2 regions of the Streptomyces sp. NPDC002092 genome follow, and region 1 is predicted to be linked to the other one. Evidence: riboswitches for the same ligand, from Rfam matches in the RefSeq annotation. Region 1 holds a riboswitch; the other holds the start of a gene.

Region 1 (4,406 bases):
CCACGACACCGGCGGGCACGGACGACTCGGCCATCAGCTCTGCGTCGGGGACGGCCTCCCCGCCGAGCAGCACGGTCGGGATCCCGGACGCCCTGAGCGCGGCGAGCCCGTCCTCCCAGGCCCGCTTCCCGCCCAGCAGCCGTACGACGGCGATGTCGGCGCCGTCGAGGAGGCCGGGCAGCTCCTCCGTCACATCCACCCGGGTCGGGTTGCCGATCCGGTAGTCGGCACCGGACGAGGCCCGGGCGGCCAACAGATCCGTGTCGGCGGTCGACAACAACAACACTGTGCTCATGCGGGCGCTCCCGGTGGAATGAAAGGCAGTCCTTGCGGCGCGCCCGACTCGATGAGCCGCCACAGCGCGTCCGTGTCCGCGTGTTGTTCGATCAGGTCGCCGAGCCGGTCGAGCTGCTCCTCGCGCAGCGCGGCGAACGAGGTGTCGGGCGCCGGTACGAAACGACGGCCCGCGGCGGCCGCCACCTCGCGCAGAAAGGCCCGCCGGAAGCCGTCCGACTCCAGCGAACCGTGCCAGTGCGTGCCCCAGGTCTGCCCGACGCGGATGCCGTCCAGGAAGGCTTCCCCTCCGCCTATGTCGGCGACCCCGTGATGGATCTCGTATCCCTCGACGTGCTCGCCGAGGGCTTCCCCGACGGGCCGGGTGAGGGTCTTCTCGCGGGCGAACCGCACCCGCACGGGCAGCACTCCGAGCGCTTCGACATGCCCGCGCCGGCTCTCGACCTCGTCCTCGATGTGCTCGCCGAGCACCTGGAAGCCACCGCAGATGCCGAGGACGGGCCGCTGTTCGGCGGCCCTGCGGACCAGGGCGTCGGCAAGTCCCCGCTCGCGCAGCCACTCCAGGGCCTTCACCGTTCCCCGGGTCCCCGGTACGACGACGAGGTCGGCGTCGGCGAGTTCCTCGGGCCGGTCCACGAACCGCACCACGACGCCCGGTTCGGCGGCCAGGGCGTCCACGTCGGTGAAGTTGGACATCAGCGGGATCGCGCACACGGCGACCCGCAGCACGTCCTCGCCGACGGGCGGCGCCACGTTCGACTCCCGCACCGTCCCCCGGAGCGAGACCCGCAACCCGTCCTCCTCGTCGATGCCGAGGCCGTGCTGGAAGGGCAGGACGCCGTAGGTGCGCCGTCCGGTGAGGCCGTGCAGCATGTCCAGCCCTGGCTCCAGGAGGCTGACGTCACCCCGGAACTTGTTGACGAGGAACCCGGCGACCAGCTCCTGGTCCTCGGGCGAGAGCAGGGCGACGGTTCCGAAGAAGGAGGCGAAGACCCCGCCGCGGTCGATGTCACCGACCACGAGCACGGGAAGCCGTGCGTTGCGGGCGATCCCCATGTTCACGATGTCGGTCCGGCGCAGGTTGATCTCGGCGGGAGAACCCGCACCCTCACAGATCACGGCGTCATACGTGCCCCGCAACTCGGCGAGACAGTCGAGCACGGTCCCCAGAAGCTGCTGCTGCCGCCCACCGTGATACCCGCGCGCACTCAGCTCGCCGACGGGCTTGCCCATCAGCACGACCTGGCTGCTCTGCTCGCCACCGGGCTTGAGCAGCACGGGGTTCATCAGCGCGGTCGGTTCGACCCGGCAGGCCTGCGCCTGCATGGCCTGAGCCCGCCCGATCTCGGCACCCTCGCGCGTCACGAACGAATTCAGGGACATGTTCTGCGCCTTGAAGGGCGCAACCTTGACCCCCTGCCGCACCAGCCAACGACAGATCCCGGCGGTGACGACACTCTTCCCGGCATCGGAGGTCGTACCGGCAACAAGAAGCCCCCCGCCGCTCATGACGCACCGCCGAAGGCTGTGGGCAGTCGTTCCGCTGGGGCGATGGGGGTCCCCCCGCTCGAGTGAAGCCGAGAGTGGGGGAGGGTGGGCACAGCCCCCACCGCCGGGCGCCGTGCGACCCGGCCCCGCAGCACCGCCCCAGCCGCACTGACCCCCAACGCCAGCCACCCCACCCGCCGCGACAACCGCACAGCCCGCTCGATGTCCCCGACCTCCACAGCCCGCCCCTCCGCGTTCAGCACAGGCCGATGCTCGACCCGCCCCCCATACGACAAGGTCCCGCCCAGCCGCACCCCCAGCGCCCCGGCGAACGACGCCTCCACGGGCCCGGCGTTGGGGCTGGGATGCTTCGCGGCGTCAGAACGCCACACCCGCACCGCCCCCCGGCGGTCACCCCCCGCGACGGCCGCCAGCACGGCGGTCAGACGGGCCCCCGGCCACCCCGCGACATCGTCCAGCCGCGCCGAAGCCCACCCGTACCGCCGGTACTTGGCCGACTTGTGCCCCACCATGGCGTCGAGCGTGTTGACGGCCCGGAACCCGAGCAGTCCCGGCACCCCGCCCACGGCCCCCCACACCAGCGCCCCCACGACGGCATCGGACGTGTTCTCGGCGACGGACTCCACAACCGCCCGCGCGATCCCGTCGGCGTCCAGGGCCTGCGGATCCCGCCCGCACAGATGCGGCAGCCTGGCCCGGGCGCCCTCGACGTCCCCGGCCTCCAGCGCACGCCCGATGCCACGGGCCTCGCGCGCGAGCGAAGTCCCCCCGACGACGGCCCAGGTGGCGGCCGCGGTCAGTGCGAGGGAGGCGGCACGGGACGGACGTAGGGCCCGCTGCGCGACGACACCGAGCGCGATGGCGCTCCCGGCGCACACGGCGGTGTGCAGCGCGCCCCGCCCGCGATGGTCCCGCCACAACACCCGCTCCACGGCCCCGGCGGCCCGTCCGAACAGGGCGACCGGATGCCCACGGCGCGGATCGCCGAGCAGATGGTCACCGAGGAGGCCGGCGGCGGCGCCGTACGCGAAGACGCGATCGGCACGCATCGGCTCAGCCGGCCGTGGGGTCGAGCAGCGACCTGGTCCTGAACCTCAAACGGCAGGCTGGCATGGCGACATGTCCTCACTCAGGGTGTCCACGCCCTGGTTCGACGAGACCGGCGGTGAGAGTTCCTGGCTCCCGGGGCTTACTACCCCGGTGACAGTGGCGGGACCGCGCCGGACTTGCACCGGCTTCCTCTCGCGCCGCCGTAGATGGCTTCGGCAGTCCACCACGCCCCCGAACGGCAGTCAACTTGCCGTTGACCTGCGACGGGGGAGTGTGCTGAGGCCCACACCCGGCGCTCTGAACCGTGCATGAAAAACCCATGGGGCGAGGAGGCACGAAAGGGTGCGTCCTCGCCCCAAGGGACGGTGGGAAAGGCCGGTCCGGCCGCGGCCTCAGGCCTTGGTGACCACCAGATGGATTCCGTACGCCACGGCCGCCGCGCAGCCCGCGAAGGCCACGTACGCGCCGGCCACCGCGAGGGACGCCGAGTTGCCCTGCGCCACGGCCCGCTCGCGGCGCGACAGGCCCATGATGCCGAGGGTGAACAGGGCCACGAGGCCCACCGTGACCGCGAGGCTGACGCCGAAGACGGAGCCCAGGGCTGCCCAGTCGATCTTCATGCTGCTTCTCTTCCTTCGTACCGGGTGGGCGGGCTCAGACGGCCGCGGCCGGCGGGGTCGCCGGGTCGGGGACGGCGGTCACGGAGGACGGGGCGGGGATCGTGGCCGTCAGGTCCTCGGTCACCGTGCCCGCCGGGGGCGGGGTCACGGCGGCGATCGCCGTGGTCACCACGCCGGGCGGCTCCTCGCTCTCGTTGACGTTCGACGCGTCGACGACCTCGCGCCGGGAGATCTTCCAGATGGCCGCGCTGGCGGCGACCAGGAAGACGGCGACGACGGCGGTGCCCCAGTCGCCGAGATCCGTCACGGACTCCGCGCCCGCACCGACCAGCGCAGCGGCCGGCAGCGTCAGGCACCAGGCCACGAGCATGCGGGTCGCCGTAGACCAGCGGACCACTCCGCCCTTGCGGCCGAGGCCCGCGCCCATCACCGAACCGGAGACGGAGTGGGTGGTGGAGAGGGAGAAGCCGAGGTGCGAGGAGGCCAGGATGACCGTGGCCGCACTGGTCTGGGCGGCGAAGCCCTGCTGCGGCTGGAGCTCGGTCAGACCCTTGCCCATGGTGCGGATGATGCGCCAGCCGCCGAGCCAGGTGCCGAGCGCGATGGCGAGGCCCGCGGAGAGGATGACCCAGGTGGGCGGGTCGGAGTTGGGAGCGACGGCGCCGCCGGCGACCAGGGCGAGGGTGATGATGCCCATCGTCTTCTGTGCGTCGTTGGTGCCGTGGGCCAGCGAGACCAGGCCGGCGGAGGCGATCTGGCCGACGCGGTAGCCCTTCTCGGCGGCCTTGCCGTCGGCCTGCTTGCCGAGAGTGCCCAGGGAATACGACAGCCGGGTCGCGAGCAGCGCTGCGAGGCCCGCGACGATCGGGGCGGCGAGCGCCGGGATGAGCACCTTGGTGACGAGCACGTCACCGTGGACCGCGCCCATGCCGG
Region 2 (4,406 bases), on a different contig from region 1:
TATCAGTGCATATATTGTCACAATACGTAGCCAAGCCAGGGCGTCGCGCCCGGGCAAGAAAGGGTCTAACCATGCGCAAGTTTCAGCGTGTTGCCGTCGTAGCCGCGGCGATCGCGAGCCTCTCCGCCTTCGGTGCCGGCGTCAGCTCCGCCCACGACCACGGCCACGACGACGAGGGCGTCACCGCGGTGGCCAACTCGCAGTCCAACGCCGTGGCCTACGACGACGACAGCCGCAGCGGGCGCCACGGCAGCCCGGACGCGGCCCCCGCCTTCACGACAGGGAGCGACTTCAACCTCGGGAACGTCACTCCGCCGGCATCCAAGTAACGAAGCACCGCCCGGCAGGCCGCGAGGAACGGCCACGGCCTGCCGGGCGCTCCGCCCGGCAGGCCGCTCATCCGGCAGCAGCCGTCCGCGACTACTTGCCGAAGGCGTTGCTGCAGCCCATGTCCGAGCCCTCGGAGGTGCTCTGCGCCCCCGTGTTGCCCTCGCCGTTGAGGGCGTTGCCCAACAGGCCGTCGATGAGCCCGACCTCACCAAGGACGCTGATGTTCAGGTCGTGCGACCTGCAAGTGGTGCTCTGCTGGACGCCGACGCCACCGTCGGCATGGGCGCCGCCTGCGCCCAGAAACGCGACACTCCCGAGGGCGGCGACCAGGACGGCGGCCTTGCGAAGCTTGTGCATGTCATCTCCGGTGGAGCGAAGTGGATGCGACCTGTGACAGATCAACTCCTTGCTGCAACGGGAGATTAGTGCGAAATACCCCAAAACGGACGGCAGCGCGCCAGGTTTCGTGATCTCAAACGTGATCTCACCCGGAAGCGCCGCTGGGGACGGCCTCAGGTGACGCGGAGAACCGCCCGTCGGCGGATGTCCGCCGCGGAGCGCCCGACCTTGATCTCGAACGTGCCCGGCTCGACGACCGTGCGCATCTCGCCGTCCACCAGGGTGAGATCGCGGCTCGGCACGATGCCGAAGGTGACGGTGACCCGCTTCCCGGGCTCCACATGGCCCTTCCGCACACCCCGCAGCCGGATGTACAGCAGCAACGCCGACGCCTGGTCGTCCGCCCAGCGCCAGCCCCTCGGGAAAGATGGTCGAGCCGGGTCCGACCGAGCCGTGGGTGCCCTCGCTGATCTGCAGCAGGGGGATGCCGAGCGGGTTGGCGCGGGCGAGGCGCTGCAAGTGGTTGTGCTGCAGCGCCTGTTGCCGCGGGCTCAGTGGACGAGGCACCGGGACGGAGCCGGAGAGGGACTGGTTGGCCAGGCCGAAGAACCCCCCGCCCGGGCCCAGCCTCATCCGGTCCGCCTTCCTCCCGACCACCGTGGCGCCGGGCACGTACGCCTCCCGGTGCTCCCGCGTGCCGGTCGGATCCGTGGAGTCGCCGAGGAGTGCCTGGGGCAGACAGACCGGGATGTTCAGCTGCGCGATCTTGTCGGCGACGGTCATTCGGGCCAGCAGGACGTCGACTCGCCGTCCTCGGGGGGCCTTCACCATCGGCGTCACGAGACCCGTACAGGCGGCCACCGCCAGGCCGGCGAAGGCCCGACGCGAGATCTTCGCTTTGTCCATGACGGCAGCCTCGCAGCGGCGAACCGAGCCGGGCAGCGGCCGAAATGCTGAACCACGGCGACTTTGGTCGCTGCTTGCACCGACTGAAGTCGAGAGGCGATGGACGCTGTGCCGTCAGCCGGTGTCGGCGGTGCGGGCGCTCCAGCGTTCCTCGACCTTGGCCAGGCGCCAGTACACGACCGCCATGGCCCAGACGGCCACGAACAGACCGACGATGACGTAGCCGACGTTGTCCAGGTCCAGCCCGGATATCCAGCCGGTGACGGCGTCCTGCAGACCGAGCTTGTCGTGCAGCACGCCGACCAGTTCGATCGTGCCGACGAAGAAGGCCACTGCGATGGACAGGCCGGTGATCGTGAGGTTGTAGAACACCTTGCGAACGGGGTTGGAGAACGCCCACTGGTAGGCGAAGTTCATGAAGGTGCCGTCGAGGGTGTCGAACAGGCTCATGCCCGCCGCGAAGAGCAGGGGCAGGCACAGGATCGCGTACCACGGCAGCCCGGCGGCGGCGCCGTTGCCGGCCAGGGCGAGCAGCAGGACCTCGGTCGTGGTGTCGAAGCCGATCCCGAACAGGAAGCCGAGAGGGAACATCTGGCCGGGGCGGCGGATGGACCTGGTGAGGCGTCCCAGGATGCGGTTCATGAAGCCGCGCGAGTCCAGGTGCGCCTCCAGCTCCGCCTCGTCGTAGTGTCCGGCCCGCATCGCACGGAAGACGCGTGCGATGCGGACGAGGGCGACGAGGTTGAGGGCGGCGATGAGGTACAGGAAGCCGCCGGAGACCGTGGTGCCCACCGTGCCGAGCACCTGGTGGGTCGGGGAGCTGTCGTTCATCAGGGTGCCGGCGAGGTGCGCGCCCCCGGCGACCAGCGCGGCCATGACGACCACCACGCTGGAGTGCCCGAGCGCGAACCAGAAGCCCACCGACACCGGCCGCTTTCCGTCGGCCATCAGCTTGCGGGTGGTGTTGTCGATGGCGGCGATGTGGTCGGCGTCGAAGGCATGCCGCATGCCGAGCGTGTAGGCGGTGATGCCGAGGCCGACCCCGAACGCCTGGGTACCGACCGCGTAGTGATGGGGGATCACGAGGAGGAAGAGGATCCCGAAGGCGGCCACATGCAGAGCGACGATCACAGCCAGCAGGCCCGCGGTCCTGACGGTGTCCTCGCGACGCCAGCGGAAGGACGGGGCGGCGGCGGTTTCGGGCACGCCTTGGGACACGGTCATTCGGTCACGCTCCAGCACCTCGTGGATCAGCTTCGTGATGCCGTGGCCGGTCTCCTGGCTGACGGGTCCTACGTCCGCCGCCCGCCTTCCCAACCGCCTTGCGGCGGCCAGTGGCTGTCCCCTGCGGGACGTGGGCGACGAACTCCCCGATCACAGTGGCGAGGGCCGCTCCGGACTGAGCCCCTGAAGGCTGTCACCGGCTTCCCGAACACCACGGCCCGCTCACCCTAGAAGGCCGCAGGCAGTGGCTGCAAGGCTGCACAGCTGAACAGGTATGGAGATCGGCAGCTGTTCGCTGCGATGATGGACCCATGCATCTCGTCCCCGCGGAACACGCCGGGCGGCGCACCATTGACGGCCATCGGGTCTGCGATGCCATCGCCGCCGTCGGCGACCCCGAGCGCGTGCGCGCCTGGGCCGATCGCTTCTCGCTGCTCTCCGATCCCGGACGCCTGTCCTTGCTGTTCGCCCTCCAGGAGGCCGGCCCCATCGCCGTCTCCGACCTCGCCGTCGCCAGCGGCATGCGGGACACGGCCGTCTCCCAGGCTCTGCGTCTCCTGCGGACCGCGGGCATCGTCGAGGGCGAGAAGGACGGCCGGATCGTGCGCTACCGACTCGTCGAGGGCCCGATCTCCGCGCTGCTGAAACACTGCACGCCGGAATCGACAGGGGAAGGCGGCTCGGGCTGACGGTATGTGCGGCTGCTCACGCACCGGCCCGAAAACGCCACAGCGCCCGGCCCGACCGAAGCCGACTCAGGCGCTGCGTAGCAGGTCGGAGGGCATATCCCCCGCCTACCACCGGTAGGCCCTGTGGGACTCGAACCCACAACCAATGGCTTAAGAGTCCTGATGGGATCTTGCTTCGTCCGCACCGTGATGGTCTCTGCTGGATCATCCGCTCACGCATCGCTCACGCATCCCGACTCGTTCAATGTGAGGGGCCTGCGCACCGGACGACGCGTGGAGGCCCCCTTTCGCGCCGACTCAGAAGCTCGTCAGCGTCCCCGGCAGGTTGAACGTCTGGTACGTCCCCTTGTCCAGGTCCACCAAGGTCGCGGTGCTGTCCGAGAACATCACCCAGCCATCCCGCGTGTGCCGCAGCAGAGACGAGCTGTCCATGCCCTTGACTGTCACGCGCCGCAGTTCACGCCCGCTCCTCCGGTCCAGCTCGATGAGATCGCTGTCCTCACCGGAGCTCACCGCGACCACGACGGTGTTCTTCGACGCCTGCACGGCATCGACCCTTCCGCCGACTGCGCTCACCACCGTTGCCTCGTCAGCGTTCTTCAGGGTCACTTTCACCGTGGTTCCCTGGCTGTTCCGGGTAGGGGTACCGGCCAGGACCGGCGTGCCTGCCGGACATGCCAGTTGCTGCACCTGCACACCCCCGGCCCCCCCGACCTGCCTGGTCCTGCCGGTGGTGAGGTCGAGCACACTCGCCTTCACGTCGGATCCCTGTCCGGTAGCCAGGCACACCGTGTCACTGGACGGATCGGACGCCGCCAGCGTGACCGGTCCCGGAACCTGCACGTCCCGGACCTTCCTCCACGTCTTCGCATTGCGTATCAGCACACTGGTGGTTTCGCTGTCCGCCGTGGCAGCACT

What was found. A riboswitch is a leader RNA that binds a small molecule or an ion and turns the genes downstream of it on or off. The one in region 1 is predicted to bind cobalamin.
Region 2: linked by a shared signal. The riboswitch ahead of ACWCRD_RS36930 (HoxN/HupN/NixA family nickel/cobalt transporter) and the one ahead of ACWCRD_RS21650 (cobalamin biosynthesis protein) in region 1 are both predicted to bind cobalamin.

What each region holds. Positions count from the first base shown of each region.
Region 1 covers NZ_JBSFDG010000009.1:58,507-62,912, reverse strand. The annotation lists gene cobN (cobaltochelatase subunit CobN) at 1-295, opposite strand, end outside; gene ACWCRD_RS21655 (cobyric acid synthase) at 292-1,803, opposite strand; gene ACWCRD_RS21650 (cobalamin biosynthesis protein) at 1,800-2,852, opposite strand; cobalamin riboswitch at 2,953-3,094, opposite strand; gene ACWCRD_RS21645 (hypothetical protein) at 3,246-3,473, opposite strand; gene ACWCRD_RS21640 (anion permease) at 3,508-4,406, opposite strand, start outside.
Region 2 covers NZ_JBSFDG010000020.1:137,403-141,808, reverse strand. The annotation lists gene ACWCRD_RS36945 (hypothetical protein) at 72-329, shown strand; gene ACWCRD_RS36940 (hypothetical protein) at 421-687, opposite strand; gene ACWCRD_RS36935 (fibronectin type III-like domain-contianing protein) at 843-1,052, opposite strand; gene ACWCRD_RS36930 (HoxN/HupN/NixA family nickel/cobalt transporter) at 1,690-2,799, opposite strand; cobalamin riboswitch at 2,827-3,030, opposite strand; gene ACWCRD_RS36925 (ArsR/SmtB family transcription factor) at 3,111-3,488, shown strand; gene ACWCRD_RS36920 (hypothetical protein) at 3,786-4,406, opposite strand, start outside.